DNA from 3 places in the Rhodoferax sp. LS1R11 genome. Region 2 is predicted to be linked to each of the others. Evidence: predicted binding sites of a transcription regulator. Region 2 holds the regulator's gene; each other region holds the start of a gene.
What was found. The regulator LexA, encoded in region 2, represses DNA repair genes until DNA is damaged. The targets are predictions, from matches to a motif close to ACTGTATNNNNATACAGT.

Region 1 (5,332 bases), on a different contig from region 2:
TTCGGCCAGTTCAGGTCCATCAGACCAGACCGGTAGCGCGCAACGCGCCTTCAACGGTGGCTTCGTTGGATGGGGTCAATGGCGTCATGGGTAGCCGCATTGTTCCACCGCACAGATTCATTCTTGCCATCGCCCATTTCAGGGGGATGGGGTTGGCCTCGACAAACAGGTGCTTGTGCAGGGGCATCAGCTTGAACTGAATTTCCATGGCCCGTTTTGTGTCACCTGCCATGGCTGCAACGCAAAGTTCATGCATGAGTTTGGGGGCCAGATTAGCTGTCACGCTGACATTGCCATGCCCGCCACACAGCATGAGGGCAACGGCAGTTGGATCATCCCCGGAGTAAATCGCAAATCCTTTGGGTGCTTCCCGAATCAACCACTGCGCGCGATCAATGTTGCCGGTGGCCTCCTTGATACCCACGATGCCCGGAACTTGCGCTAAGCGAAGCACGGTTTCATGGGCCATGTCGGCTACGGACCGGCCCGGCACGTTGTACAAAATCATCGGCAGTTCCACCGCTTCGGCAATTGCCTTGAAGTGAAGGTATTGCCCCTCTTGGGTCGGCTTGTTGTAGTAGGGAACCACCTGCAACTGGCAGTCTGCGCCGACTGCCTTGGCGAACTTCGTGAGTTCAATGGCTTCTGCTGTGGAGTTGGCGCCGCACCCGGCCATGATCGGAACTCGTCCGGCAGCCTGTTCTACAGACACGCGGATGATCTCGCAATGCTCCTGCACATTGACGGTGGGCGACTCCCCTGTGGTACCTACCACGCCAACGCAGTCAGTGCCTTCCGCGATGTGCCAGTCGATCAGTTTGCGAAGGGTGGGGTAGTCCACGCTGCCATCTTCAAACATGGGAGTGACCAGCGCCACGATGCTACCGGTGATTTGGCTGATTGAGGATGTCATGTCCAAGGAGTGGTTAACTGTAAAAGAGCATTCTACCTAGAGCAGGTATCGGCGCGATGTCGGGTCCGTTACAACGGGTAAAACCGGCTTCACGGCTGCAATTCTCTGGACAAAACGCGGTGGGCTGTCAAGGAATCCCTCTTCGAAAGCGACGACGCGAAGGGTGCCAAAAGCGGATAGAAGCTCTGCAGGTTGCAACAGGAAATCGGGCCTGGAGGGTTTGCCTAAGGCTTCATTACCGATGGCAAAGGTCTCATAGATCAGAACGCCGTCCGGTGCCAGACTCTCCAGAATCTTGGGGAACAGCGGCCGCCACAGGTAGTTGGTGACAACGATCGCATCAAATGTGCGCGTCTGCATGCCTGTCGTTAATGGCCAGGGGGCATTTTCAATGTCTGCCAGCACGGCTTCGCCATACGCAGCAGCCGCCTGTACGGCATCGGGCGAGCGGTCTACACCGGTGACGGCATGCCCTCTTTCGGCGAACCATTTCATGTGGCGTCCTCCGCCACAGGCCAGGTCCAGGACTGAACCCTGGGATACCACGAGATGAGACCAGCGCTGGACCCATGCGGAAGCCGTGCCCAACCCATGCAACTCTGTGGAAATTGACGTATTCACGCTATTCATCGCTTTTCAGAAGCAGGCCCAGACCTGGTTGGCCAGTGTGACCAGGAAATCAGGGCGGGTATAGAGATAAAAAACGGCCAGCAGGACGCAACCAGCGCCCGCATACAAAAAACGCTGGTGAACCTTGTTCATGGGGTCAGGCTCCCGCTGTGACCGCGTTGCGGATGATGGATTTTTCCTTGATCGGCAGGTTGACCAGCGCTGCGAGCACGCCCAGCGCAATGGCGATGTACCACACGATGTCATAACTGCCCGTGCGGTCATACAGGTAGCCGCCCAGCCACACGCCAAGGAATGAGCCGATTTGATGGCTGAAAAACACAAAGCCGCTGAGCATCGAGAGGTGTGCCACCCCAAAAATTTGTGCCACCGCGGCATTCGTGACGGGCACTGTAGACAGCCACAACAAGCCCATGGCTGCGGAGAATGCGTACACGCTGAGGGGCGACAGGGGCACGATCAGAAACAATGAGATCACCGCTGCCCTGGCCAGGTAGATAAAAGCCAGAATATTTTTCTTCGGCAGCCTTTGCCCCAGCACACCCGCGGCATAGGTGCCAAATACGTTGAACAAGCCGATCAGCGCGAGTGCGTAGCTCGCCACTTGGGGCGATAGGCCCTTGTCTTTCAAATAGCTGGGCATGTGCACGCCAATGAAAACGACCTGAAAGCCACAAACAAAATAGCCGGCCATCAACAATTGAAAACTGGGGTACTTGAAGGCCTCCGTCAAGGCTTGAAGAATGGTTTGATCTCGGCGCAGTGGCGCGCCGCCAGAAAACCCGGGCTCCCGCAGTCCCCAGGCCAGTGGCACGATCAGCAACGAGGCGAAGCCCAGGATGACCAGGGCTTGCTGCCATCCGAAACTGCTGATCAGAAAACCTTCGGTTGGCACCATCAGAAACTGGCCAAACGAGCCTGCGGCCGCGGCGATGCCCATGGCCCAGGAGCGTTTGTCGGCGGCGATGTTGCGGCCAATCACCCCGTATACGACAGCGTAGGTAGTGCCCGCTTGCGCGAGGCCAATCAGCACGCCAGCAGACAGGGTGAACAAGCTCGGTGTGTTGGCGTGTGCCATGCCCGCCAAGCCCAGGGCATACAGCAGGGCTCCCAAAACGATTACCTTGAAAGCACCAAAACGGTCCGCGGCCATGCCGGCAAAGATGCCGGAAATGCCCCACGCGAGGTTTTGAATGGCGATGGCAAAGGCAAACGTTTCTCGCGTCCAGCCCTGGCTCTGGGTGATCGGCTGGAGCCACAGGCCAAAGCTGTGGCGGATACCCATGGAGAGCGTCACGATGGCGGCACCACACACAAGGACTCGTGTCATGGAAAGGGTTTTATTGGAATTCGGCATCCGATAAATGTAGCGAATCCGCGGCTATCTCATGGTGAGCGCATGACTTGCCACTTTTTTGGCTGTGCTTTCATACAGTTGTTTTCGGAGTCCAGACTACAATTCGCCGCTATGGCAGTCAAACCAACACCCGAATATTCAGAAGGTTCCATCCGTGTGCTCAAGGGCCTGGAGCCCGTCAAGCAGCGCCCGGGCATGTACACCCGCACCGACAACCCGCTTCATGTGATCCAGGAAGTGCTGGACAACGCCGCGGATGAGGCCTTGGCGGGGCATGGCAAAAAAATCAAGGTATTGCTTCACATCGATGGTTCGATCAGCATTGAAGACGATGGCCGGGGCATTCCATTTGGCCTTCATCCGGAAGAGAAGGCCCCCGTGATTGAACTGGTGTTCACCCAGCTTCATGCCGGTGGCAAGTTCGACAAGGGCAAGGGGGGCGCTTACAGCTTTTCAGGCGGCCTGCATGGTGTGGGCGTCAGCGTGACCAATGCCTTGGCCACCCGGCTGGAGGCTACCACCTACCGTGAAGGCATGGTGGCCAGCCTGACCTTTGCCGGTGGTGACGTCATCGAGCCACTGCAAGTGCGAAAGGCGGGGGATGGCGACCGCAAGTCAGGAACGACGGTACGCGTTTGGCCCGATGGCAAATACTTTGAAACCCTGGCTTTGCCCATGGGGCAATTGACTCATCTGCTGCGAAGCAAGGCGGTGTTGATGCCGGGTGTCACCGTGACCCTGGTGAACGAAAAAACAAAAGAAACCCAGGTCTGGATTTACAAGGGGGGCCTGCGTGACTACCTGGCGCAAACGCTGAATGGTGAGTTGGTCATTCCCATGTTTGAGGGGGAAGGTTTTGCCGATGCCCAAAGCGACAGCTTTGCCGAAGGCGAGGGCGCCTCCTGGTGCGTGGCCTTCACCGAAGACGGCCAACCGGTGCGTGAAAGCTATGTCAACCTGATTCCCACCAGCGCAGGCGGCACCCACGAAAGCGGCTTGCGTGATGGTCTGTTTACCGCCGTCAAGAGCTTCATTGAGCTGCATTCCCTGTTGCCCAAAGGCGTCAAGCTCCTGCCTGAAGATGTCTTTGCCCGGGCGAATTATGTGTTGTCTGCCAAGGTGCTGGACCCCCAGTTCCAGGGGCAGATCAAGGAGCGGCTCAACTCGCGTGACGCGGTACGGCTGGTGTCCGGCTTTGTGCGGCCGAACCTGGAACTCTGGTTGAACCAGCATGTGGAATACGGGAAAAAATTGGCTGAACTGGCCATCAAAGCGGCCCAAACCCGTCAAAAAGCCGGTCAGAAAGTTGAAAAACGCAAGGGCTCCGGCGTTGCCGTGTTGCCGGGCAAGCTGACCGATTGCGAAAGCCGTGATCTGGCGCACAACGAAGTGTTTCTGGTCGAAGGCGACTCGGCAGGCGGCAGCGCCAAGATGGGGCGAGACAAGGAAAGCCAGGCCGTTTTACCCCTGCGTGGCAAGGTCCTCAATACGTGGGAGGTCGAGCGCGACCGCCTGTTTGCCAACACTGAAATTCACGACATTTCGGTAGCCATTGGCGTTGATCCGCATGGTCCCAATGACTCGCCTGATATGAGTGGATTGCGTTACGGCAAGGTGTGCATCCTGTCAGACGCGGACGTGGACGGCTCACATATTCAGGTGCTGCTGCTCACACTTTTCTTCAGGCACTTTCCCAAGCTGATTGAAGCGGGTCATGTCTATGTGGCGCGTCCGCCCCTGTTCCGGGTCGATGCCCCGGCACGGGGCAAGAAGCCCGCGTCCAAAGCCTACGCGCTGGACGAAGGCGAATTGACCGCCATTTTGGACAAGCTGCGTAAAGAAGGTGTGCGCGAGGCGGCCTGGAGCATCAGCCGGTTCAAGGGACTGGGCGAGATGAATGCGGTGCAGTTGTGGGAAACCACCCTGAATCCCGATACCCGCCGCTTGTTGCCTGTCCAGCTCGGCAATGTCGATTTTTCTCATACCGAAGCACTGATCACCAAATTGATGGGCAAAGGGGAGGCCGCGGCCCGACGTGAGCTCATGGAGTTGCATGGCGACACGGTGGAGATTGACATTTGATGGTGGCCATGATGTCAGTATGGCTTGCGGTATTTTGTAAAATGTGCCTAAAGTCCTCGCCGATGCTGGGCTTGTTGCTATTATTTTTGCAGCAAAACGCCTTCGCGGATGTGCTGGAGCCCGAGTTCTCCGCATATCCCGGTTACCAGACCGCCAAGCATCACCTGCAGGCGGCTGCCCATGAGTTCAATATTGAATATGAGTTGCTGCACGCCGTCATTGCGAAAGAGTCCCGTTTTGATGCTTCAGCCGTTTCGCCCGGTGGGGCCGTTGGTTTGATGCAAATCATGCCCGCCACGGCCGCCAATTTTGGCGTGCGAGGGGACAAGACCACCTCCATCCGCAAAAAG
Region 2 (5,332 bases):
CCCACCCAAAGTGGCTGGTGTGGACGATGTCACGGGTGAGGCGTTAATCCAGCGCGAAGACGACAAGGAAGAAACTGTGAAGAAACGTCTGGACGTCTACAGCGCCCAGACGCGTCCTCTGGTGGACTACTACTCCGGATGGGCCAAAACAGACCCAACCCATGCTCCTCAATACCGCGCCATCAGTGGCACCGGCAGCGTGGAAGAAATCAAGGCCCGCGCCTTCGAGGCATTGGCAAACTGACCTCGATTGCTGGCGTCCATCAGGTCGCCAGCAGTTCCAGCATCAGGGCGACCCGGGCCTTGACCGGAGACAGCCCTTGGGAATCAACGATGGCATGTCCCGGCGCTGGCAACACACGACCGTTTGCACAACGACTGGCACGCACCACCTTGACCCCCACCGCCTGAGCCCTGATCAGCGCCGCTTCAAGATCCTGATGGATGGTGCCGTTGCCGGTGGCGGCCACCACCAGCCCCCGCAAGGGTGTCCAGCCATCCGACTGGGCGCCTGGGCGCAACAAGGCGTCCACAATGGCGCCGCTGGCCCCTGCGAAATTCATCACAATCTCAACACGCGGCAACCCTGCAGGCGCTATCTTTTCAATAGCTACTTCCGCACTATTGACGTGGGCTACAGGCCAATTTCGTGAAAGTCGAGCACACCCCTCCTCCACAAACCCCAGCGGCCCCATGTCGCCTGAGTTGAAGGCATCCACCCGGTAGGTGTGGACTTTTTGCACATCCACTGCGCCATGAATGGTGCCGGCACACACCACCAGCACCCCGTGTGCCCCAGGCGTCACCGCCACCGCCACCGCATCCATCATGTTCTGGGGACCGTCAGGCGCCAAACTGGAGGCTGGCCGCATGGCGCAGGTCAACACCACTGGCTTGCGCGCCAGCAATGACGGCGCCAAGACTGCGTGCAGGAAAAAGGCCGTCTCCTCCAGCGTGTCTGTGCCGTGAGTGATCACCACCCCTCTCACGTCCGCCTGCGCCAAATGGTGGTTCACCCGCAACGCCAGTTGCTGCCACACCGCAAAACTCATGTCCTTGCTGTCAATTTGCGCCACCTGCTCGGCCAGCAAGGTGCGGCCGGCCAGCACCCCCGACAGCCCCGGAACGCCATCGAGCAAGACCTGCACGCCCACCTGTGCCGCCGTGTAACCCACGTTGTCGGCGGCCTGGGCAGCGGTGCCGGCAATCGTGCCGCCTGTGCCCAAAACCACCAGCCGCTCTGAACTATTTGTTGGACTCACTTGCATACTTTCAAAAACTGGTTAAAAATACAGCTACTGGATATCAAGACAGTGTGTATGAACCCACAGTTGTTATCACAGTCTGACCCACCTACCTCCAAGGAGTCGCCATGCTTGAAAGCCCGAAACTCACCGCCCGCCAACAGCAAATTCTGGAACTCATCCAGAGTGCCATCTCCCGCACTGGCGCACCGCCTACCCGGGCTGAAATTGCCACCGAGCTGGGCTTCAAGTCGGCCAATGCCGCGGAAGAACACCTGCAGGCACTCGCACGCAAAGGCGTCATTGAACTGGTCAGCGGCACCTCACGCGGCATTCGCCTCAAAAGTGACACCCTGCGATCTATCAATGAATCGCGCAGCAAGCAGTACTCCCTCACGCTGCCCGGCATGGCGCAACTGATGTTGCCACTGATTGGGAGGGTAGCCGCGGGCTCTCCTATTCTCGCGCAAGAGCATATCGACCAGACCTACTACCTGGAAAACAGCCTCTTTCAGCATCGGCCGGACTACCTGCTGAAAGTGCGGGGCATGTCCATGCGCGACGCCGGCATCATGGACGGCGACCTGCTCGCCGTGCAGTCCACCCGAGACGCCAAGAATGGGCAGATTGTGGTCGCCCGCCTGGGGGATGAAGTCACCGTCAAACGCTTTCGGCGCAACAAGGATGTGATTGAGTTGCACCCTGAAAACCCGGACTACCAAACCATCGTGGTAGAGCCCGGTGAGCCATTTGAAATTGAAGGTCTGGCCGTTGGTTTGATTCGTAACACCATGCTGATGTAAACATCCACAGAAAGGTTCCAAATGAGCACTGCCCTGTCTGCTGTTCCCGGAGTTTTTGCCCCTTTGCATGGCCTGTGGCGCTGGCTGATGCCGATTCCAACCCGTGAAAGAATCGCCCCTGTCAATGTTGCACTTCGTCTCAATGAGTTCACGCCACCCGAGACCGCCAAAACGGGCAGTCCCTCGTTGCGTCGCCCACTCCGAGTGGTCCGCATTCTGGAAGCCGACCAGGCACCAGCCCATGTAGGGCGCATGCTGATTTCTGGCCGAATGGCCGATGTTTGTGCCGAGCTCGACCGCCTTGCAGCGCGTGAAGCAGCACTTCACTGAAACCAGACACAAATAGCGCTTGGTAACCAGAGGTAAGTTAGAGGTCGCGCCCAAATCACCCAGATTGCCGAGGCACAATATCACTCTATGAATATTGTGATTCTTGATGATTACCAGGACGCCGTTAGAAAGCTCGACTGCGCGGTGAGATTGGAAGCCTACCAGGCCAAGGTTTACACCAACACGGTTAAGGGTTTGGGTCAGTTATCTGTTCGGCTCAAGGATGCCGATGTGATTGTGTTGAACCGCGAGCGGACTCACATGACACGTCAGTTGGTGGAAAAACTCCCCAAACTCAAACTGATTGTGCAAACCGGCCGCGTAGGCCCGCACGTCGACATCACCGCCTGCACCGAGCGTGGTATTGCGGTGGCAGAAGGCTCTGGGTCACCCGTAGCCCCTGCCGAACTCACTTGGGCACTCATCATGGCCGCCATGCGTCGGCTGCCACACTACATCAGCAACCTGAAGCATGGCGTGTGGCAACAGTCCGGTTTGAAGTCGGGTTCCATGCCACCAAACTTTGGTGTCGGCATGGTCCTCAACGGCAAGACACTAGGGATCTGGGGTTACGGCAAGATAGGGCAACTCGTCGCCGGCTATGGCAAGGCGTTCGGCATGAAAGTGCTGGTCTGGGGGCGAGAAGCATCCCGAGAAAAAGCGGTGATGGATGGCTTTGAAGCAGCAACCACCCGGGATGAATTTTTTGAGCAATGCGATGTGCTCTCGCTTCATCTGCGCCTGACCGACAACACCCAGGCCATTGTCCGTCTGGACGATCTGGCCCGAATGAAACCAACGGCCCTGCTGGTCAACACCTCTCGCGCTGAACTGATCGAACCCGACGCCTTGATTGGCGCCCTCAACCGGGGCCGGCCTGGCATGGCGGCGGTGGATGTTTTTGAAACCGAGCCCATTTTGCAGGGACACGCCCTGCTGCGGCTGGAGAACTGCATCTGCACACCCCACATCGGCTATGTAGAGCAAGACAGTTACGAGCTGTATTTTGGCGCCGCCTTTGACAACGTCATCAACTTCATCAAAGGCACGCCGACGAATATCGTCAATCCAGGCGCCCTGCAAGTACGCCGTTGAGCCAACGCGGGACTATTTGGACGAACGCGCTGCCAGCATAACTTTTAAAACGGCGGATCAAAAATCTCTCAGGCATCCAGTGCGTTGAGTTCAGCGTTCATCCCCGCAAACTCAGCTGCATGGATACTGAACAGCCTGCTGAAATGCAGGCGCAGGTTTTGGAAATCGTCTTTTCTGTTCATCATGTGCAACAGTTTTAACAGGTCCATGTACACCATCGGTGACGACTCGCCACCACCATGAATACAACGCTCGAGTACCTCAACAGCCTTGTCATACTGCGCCAGTGCGACAAAGAAATCGGCCTGTTGGCGGGTGTCGAACAGTTCCTGGGTATTGGAGGTCAGCGTGGAGCCAGCGATGCTGTGCCCAAAGTCACGACCCCGCTCCGATATAGGAAAATCCAACGCCGCAACCTGCTGGCCTGGCATGACCGCCGGGATCGTAGGCGGTTGCAAGGGGCTATCAATTGAGGCCAGCAGCGAATTCAACTCCAGGTCGACTTCGGCAGACGCGCGCACCGCCCCCTTCACGCCCGGAAGCCCTGGCACATAGGTCATATCAAATCTTTCGAGGCTGGCATTCGTTGGTGCCTGAAACTCTTCGGCCATTTGCGATTCGCGCCACCAGTCCTGCGACTGCGCCAGTTGACGACGTTGTCGGAGCCACAGGTAAACCACACCGCCAAGTGTGAACAACAACAAGCCAAGAAGACCGTACACCAATGACGAGGAATACCGCTGCGACTCCACTTGTTGCAGCTGGTTGATCAAATCCGTCTGACTCGCCTGATTTTTGGCAGCCAGGGCACGCAAGGTGAGCAGGTTTTCCTCCAACCCCTGAGTTCTGGCTGAATCACGCAGCACGTCCTGGGCAGACCGGTTCAATGCCAGCCACCAGGCAGTCGCTTCGGCTCTCCGCTCCACGCTGTCGGTGGGGGATGTCAACAGCTCGGGACTCGACTTGAGGCCGGAATCGCTGCCGGGAAAAGACTCAAATGCGTCAAGCTGCAAGCGGGATTTACCCACCAGTTTCTTCTCCACCAATTGAGGTAGCGGGGCTGGCTTGAACCGGGCCACTGCGACTGGCACGCGTAATTCGACAGGCTTCGCTGCGGTGACGGCCACGAGCGGCTTTTGTTTTACAACATCAGGCGCAGATTGCGAGGCTTCTGCCTTGGCCACCACCTTGGGCACTGGCCCGGCAGAGGTGGCGGGGAGTGACATCTCACTTGGAAAGTCTGCCAGCAATACATAACGACGCGACGTCTTCTGTGAACAGCCTGCGCGCAAATTGACGGCAACGACTGGCTCGTCAATCAAGGTCGAAGACATCACACGCACATTCGCAACAGTGGCGGCGGCGCCAGACACGAAAATCACTTTAACGCGAGAGGTATCCTGGCGCGTGTCGGCATAAAAAACGTCGGCGTCGAAACAAAATGCCGATACATCTTCATCTGGCTGAAACCTGACCTGAACACTCAAATCCAGCGGTCTGCCAACGAGTGCCACGCCGCTTACCGGCCCCAAGGTCAGCGCCAGACTGGAGGCCGTGCCGCAAAGCAGTGCCCAGCCTGCCAACAGGGATTGGAGCTTGGGTAAAAAGGTCATGACGAATATTTTCTCACACGGAACAGGCTTCAATGACCGTGAACAAGCGGCCATAATTCACACGATGAAACCAAATTTTTCCCGTATCGGCATTGTGGGAGCAGGAGCGATGGGGCGTGGTATTGCCCAAATTGCGGTACAGGCAGGCAGCGAGGTTCGTTTGTTTGACACCCAAATTGACGCCATCCGTACTGCACAGCATGCCGTTTGCACTCAGTGGGACAAGCTATGTGAAAAAGGGCGACTG
Region 3 (5,332 bases), on a different contig from region 2:
CGGCGTCTTCATCATCCTGCAGGAGCGGTCTGTCGGCAAGACACGCCAAGGCAGTATCGTGATCTCGGAGGGTTGGCCCGCCATCTGGAACGGCGTCTTTTTTTTCGGGTTCGCGATGATCATGCTGTCCATCGTTCTGCCCACGCGAATTCGATCCTGGGTGCTGGCGTTGGGCGCAGTCACCGCGATAGGGTCAGTGGTGCTGGCCTTGGTATGACAGACAAACGCCCTACGCAAACACCCCATGCAAATACCAGTCCGACCGCGCGCCCGCCAGGCGTTGCGCTCCACCCTGCCCGCCTAGCCGTTCGCGATAAATCCACAGCAGCCCCATCTGCTCGCTGCGCGCCAGAAAGTAGTCGCGCAGGGCGCACTCGCCATCGTCCTGGGCCACACCCCACCACCCGGCCTCCAGCCGCTGCGGGCCGGCCAGCAGGGTGAGGGGTCCCTCACACTGCGGCACGTGCTGGCGCACCGGCAGCTTCAGGGCTTGCGGCAGCAGCCAGGTGGGGTACAGGACATCGGTCTTTTCTTGTTTTTTTATGCCTTTTAGGCCTCTAGCCAAGGCAGGACGTGCGGGAGTAGCTATTGAATTAATAGCACGTTCAAATGAAGTGGAAGATGCCGTTCTTGATGCGGGCTGCCACACCTGCATGCGCTCGGGGCGGTGGTCGGCGCAGGGCACGGCGTGCAGCACGTGGTCGGCGCCCAGCCGGGCACTCAGTCGCTCCAGCAAATGGTGCAGGCTGTCGCCCTGGCGCACGTCGTCAGGCAGCAGGCTGGCCGTGGCGCCGGACAGGGCGGCGGTTTCCAGCGAGCGCAGGTGCAGGTACAAGGCCGGTGCGTGCAGCGTGACACGCGCCAGATGCTCGGCCAGCAGGCGCTGCAAATGGCTCATGTCCAACGTGGGCTCGGCGGTGCGCAGCACCAGGTGGCCCTGGGCGGCGTCTTGGCGGCGCACATCCATCTTCCAGCCCAGCTCCAGCGCCAGAATGCCGCGCTGGCGGGCCTGCAGCCACACGTGCAGTTGCGCCAGCAGGCGGCGCGCCCCAAACATCAGGGCCGGGGCGTTGTCGACACGCGCGGCCAGTTCGAGCTTGGCAAAAAAGACGTCGGGCAGTTCCAGCCAGGGGTACAACTCGGGCTTGTCGCCGTAGGCGCGGTCCAACGCATCCAGCAGGGGCGCACCAAAACGCCGTGCCACGCCGCCACGCGGCAGCGCGCGCAACTGGCCCCAGCAAGTGCAGCCCATGCGCGCCAGCGTGGGCAGGTGCGCGCGGGCGGCGGCCAACGTGGACAGCGGCAATTCATTCGGCTTGCGCGGCACAGACTTGGTCAGTTGCAGGCGGGCAAGCGCTATCAAAGATGTAGCTGCCTGCGCACAGTGGACGGAGGCTACCGGCTTGTTTGATGTAAATATATGGCGCAGCATCGCTTGGCGCCCGCCCAGCAGGCGCTCGCTGGCCGACACTTCCATGAGCAAGGCGTCTTCGAGCCGCGCCACCTTGGGGGTGAACTGCAAGGCCCACCAGCCCAGCGCCCCCAGGGGGTCGGCGAGCTGGGGGGCGGTCAAGGCGGCGTCGGCCTCTTCAGGCTGCGGCTGCAAGGCAATCCAGTGCATCACGCCCTCCTGGTTGAACGCCTTGCGCAGACGCGCCCTGCTCCGCACTCAAGGCCAGCAAGGTGGCCAGCCGTGCCGGGCGGGCTGGCAACTGCAGGACGTGCGCCAGCGGCGGGCCGCGCCGCTTGAGCACCTGCACCTGCAAGGCATCGAGCGTGCTGTCAGCCCCTGCCGAACCCGAGATCAGGAGGCGCAGCACGGCGGGCGACGACTCCCCTTGCGCCTGCGCGGGCCGCATCACGAACAACAATTTGTTGTGCGCCGCCGCGGCAATTTGGAGGCGGCGCAGTTGGTCGAGCCGCGCCTGCGGCAGCCAGGCCAGCACGGCGGCCACATCGGCACAGCGCAGGGCCTGCTCGGCCGCCCACAGGCGCTCGTTGGCCAAAGACGCCTTGACCCACAGCAGGCGTTGGGCATCAAAACCCTGCCCGCCCAAGCCCGGGCCAAACGGCACATGGGGCGCGCCCACCAGCAGCACCGGCCCGCGTTGTACCTGGCGCAAGGCGGGCAAGAGCAGGCGCCACTCCTGCAGGCCACTGTGCAGTTGCAAAATTTCACTGATGCCGCCCACCGGCCAGCCACCACCCGGCAACTGCGCGTCCAGCGCGGGGTGGCCCGTGGCCACCGTCGTCCCCATGGCGCTGCCCAGCTCATCGGCGCGCCAGACGGCGTCACCAAAGTCGGCAGCGGGATGGAGCAAGGGGCGGGCAGCCATGAGAAATCACTGATTTTTACTGTACAAATACACAGTATAGCGATTCAGGCGGGTTGGCGTCTTGTCTATTTGCGCAGCGGACATTCCCGCGCTTGTACGCCGAGTGATTCATACCATCGTGGTATGAGTGATACCAACCGAAGGTATTGGACCGCACAAGCAGCGATTCCTAAACTACCGTGGCGCATTGAAAAAACTACCTATTCAAACCAAGAGAGCAAGCTATGCAGGAGATACTTCATTTCATCAACGGTCAGTTTGTCCCATCCACCAGCGGTAAAACGTTCGAAAAACGCTCTCCACTGGACAACAGCTTGCTGGGCACGGTTGCCGAGGGCGGACTGTCTGAGGTCGATGCCGCCGTCATCGCTGCGCGGGGTGCACTCCAGGGTGAATGGGGCCGCATGAGCGTTGAGAAGCGTGTGGCCATGCTGCATGCCGTGGCCGACGGCATCACCCAGCGCTTTGATGAGTTTGTGGCGGCCGAGGAAGCCGATACCGGCCAACCCCACCATGTCATTGCCCACGCTTTTGTGCCACGCGGTGCGGCCAATTTCAAGGTATTTGCCGACATTGTCAAGAACGTGCCCACCGAGTCCTTCCAGATGGATACGCCGGACGGACGGGGCGCATTGAACTACGCCGTGCGCAAACCCAAAGGCGTGATCGGTGTCATCAGTCCCTGGAATGCACCTTTTCTGCTCATGACCTGGAAAGTGGGCCCGGCGCTGGCCTGCGGCAACACCGTCATCGTGAAGCCCTCGGAAGAGACCCCCCGAACCGCGACCTTGCTCGGTGAAGTCATGAATTCAGTTGGCATCCCGCCCGGTGTGTACAACGTCGTGCACGGATTCGGACCGAATGCAGCCGGTGAATTCATCACCCAACATGAAGGCGTCGACGCCATCACCTTCACAGGTGAGACGCGCACCGGCACGGCCATCATGAAAGCGGCGGCCAATGGCATCCGTGATGTGTCTTTTGAATTAGGCGGAAAAAATGCCGGAATCGTCTTCTCGGACTGCAACTTTGATGATGCAGTCGAAGGAATCTTCCGCTCCTCCTTCATGAACACCGGCCAGGTTTGTCTGGGCACCGAACGCGTCTATGTGGAGCGCTCCATTTTTGAGCCGTTTGTCGCGGCCCTCAAAAAGAAATGCGAAACGGTCCAATACGGACGTCCCAACGACCCAGGTGCCAACTACGGCCCACTCATCAGCCAAGAGCACAGGCAAAAGGTGCTGTCTTACTACGCCAAGGCCATCGCCGAAGGGGCCACCCTGGTAACTGGCGGTGGTGTACCCGATATGCCTACCGCGCTGCAAAGCGGCTTCTGGGTGCAACCCACCATTTGGACCGACCTGCCAGAGAGCGCATCGGTGGTGCAGGAAGAGATTTTCGGCCCCTGCTGCCACATCCGCCCCTTCGATACCGAAACGGAAGTCGTCAGCCTGGCAAACGCCAACCGATACGGCTTGTCCACCACCATCTGGACCAATGACCTCGGACGCGCCCACCGCGTGGCCCATGCCGTCGACGTGGGCATTACCTGGGTGAACAGCTGGTTCCTGCGCGACCTGCGCACCCCCTTTGGCGGCTCCAAGCAGTCCGGCATTGGAAGGGAAGGTGGCGTCCACTCCCTGGAGTTCTATACCGATACGCGCAACATTTGTATCAAGTTTTAAGAGGCAACATGGATCAACAAAAAATCGAAGCCTATGGAGATCTGCTCTATGAGGCCTGGCTGGCGCGGCGTGTGGTGCGCCCTTTGCTGGAAAGCGTACCTGGCATCACCATTGAAAACGCCTACGCCATTCAGTCCCGCATGGTCAACCGCCGAATCGACGCGGGCGAGTCCATCATCGGCAAGAAAATTGGCGTGACCAGCAAGCCCATCCAGGACTTCCTGGGTGTGTACGAACCTGACTTTGGACAACTGACCTCCGGCATGCTGTGCACCGAGGCCCAAGGCGTTGATCTGGGCCGCCTGATACAACCCAAGGCAGAAGCTGAACTGGCGTTTGTGTTGAAACACGATCTGGTCGGTCCTGGCATCACGGCCAGCGACGTGATCCGTGCGACGGACTATGTCACGCCCTGTTTTGAAATTGTAGATTCACGCATACAGGATTGGCAGATCAAGATTCAGGACACGGTGGCCGACAACGCCTCTTGCGGTGTCTTCATCCTGGGCGATGCCAAAGGCGATCCACGCAAACTGGACATCACCATGGCTGGTATGGTTTTGCAAAAAAACGGTGAACTCCACTCCACCAGCGTGGGCGTGGCGGTTCAAGGCTCTCCGGTGAACGCCGTGGTTTGGCTGGCCAACACACTCGGCCGCCTGGGTCTTCCTTTCCGCGCAGGCGAGATCATTCTCTCTGGGTCCCAATCTTCACTGGTTCCTGTCACCGACGGTGACGAACTGGTTTGCCATGTGGGCGGACTCGGCATGTGCCGCGCCCATTTCCATGGAAAGAGCGCTGTATGAACCCCACCTTGACCCGCGACAACATCTTGCTGCTGACCGACCGGATCGAAACGGCCCAACTGAATGCCTGCGCCATCCCCAAGCTCACCGACGATTTTCCCGGCATGAACCTGGCCGATGGCTATGCGGTGCAAATTGAACTGCGCAACCGATGGGTTGCACAGGGGCGGCGCCAAGTGGGCTGGAAGGCCGGCCTGACCTCCAAGGCAAAGATGATTCAAATGGGCGTGCATGTGCCCTCCATCGGCTTCTTATTGGCGGACATGGCCAGGCCCGAAAACTCGGTGGTGCAAACCAGTGACCTGGTGCATCCGCGCGTGGAGTGCGAAGTGGCGTTTGTAACCAAGGAACGTCTGGCCGGAGCCAAGGTCACACGCGACGAGGTGCTGGCTGCCACCGACTTCGTACTGCCCGCCATTGAAGTGATTGACTCGCGTTTCTCGGGCTTCAAGTTTGACCTGCCCAGCGTGGTGGCCGACAACGGATCTTCGGCACGCTATGTGGC

Region 1: AC097N_RS01770 (DNA topoisomerase IV subunit B) is a predicted target of LexA. The motif match lies at 2,962-2,979, and genes of this name have one in related genera.
Region 3: imuA (translesion DNA synthesis-associated protein ImuA) is a predicted target of LexA. The motif match lies at 2,355-2,372, and genes of this name have one in related genera.

The regions. Positions count from the first base shown of each region.
Region 1 is NZ_JBWMAW010000001.1:362,624-367,955, forward strand. Features, by position in the region: gene bamC (outer membrane protein assembly factor BamC) at 1-20, opposite strand, end outside; gene dapA (4-hydroxy-tetrahydrodipicolinate synthase) at 20-913, opposite strand; gene AC097N_RS01755 (class I SAM-dependent methyltransferase) at 950-1,543, opposite strand; gene AC097N_RS01760 (hypothetical protein) at 1,550-1,675, opposite strand; gene AC097N_RS01765 (MFS transporter) at 1,680-2,873, opposite strand; gene AC097N_RS01770 (DNA topoisomerase IV subunit B) at 3,012-4,982, shown strand; gene AC097N_RS01775 (lytic transglycosylase domain-containing protein) at 5,024-5,332, shown strand, end outside.
Region 2 is NZ_JBWMAW010000004.1:71,157-76,488, forward strand. Features, by position in the region: gene adk (adenylate kinase) at 1-244, shown strand, start outside; gene AC097N_RS06965 (asparaginase) at 264-1,262, opposite strand; gene lexA (transcriptional repressor LexA) at 1,373-2,047, shown strand; gene AC097N_RS06975 (hypothetical protein) at 2,069-2,377, shown strand; gene AC097N_RS06980 (D-2-hydroxyacid dehydrogenase family protein) at 2,465-3,472, shown strand; gene AC097N_RS06985 (hypothetical protein) at 3,541-4,986, opposite strand; gene AC097N_RS06990 (3-hydroxyacyl-CoA dehydrogenase) at 5,150-5,332, shown strand, end outside.
Region 3 is NZ_JBWMAW010000009.1:149,319-154,650, forward strand. Features, by position in the region: gene AC097N_RS12640 (hypothetical protein) at 1-217, shown strand, start outside; gene AC097N_RS12645 (Y-family DNA polymerase) at 230-1,621, opposite strand; gene imuA (translesion DNA synthesis-associated protein ImuA) at 1,590-2,336, opposite strand; gene AC097N_RS12655 (2-hydroxymuconic semialdehyde dehydrogenase) at 2,561-4,021, shown strand; gene dmpE (2-oxopent-4-enoate hydratase) at 4,030-4,827, shown strand; gene dmpH (2-oxo-3-hexenedioate decarboxylase) at 4,824-5,332, shown strand, end outside.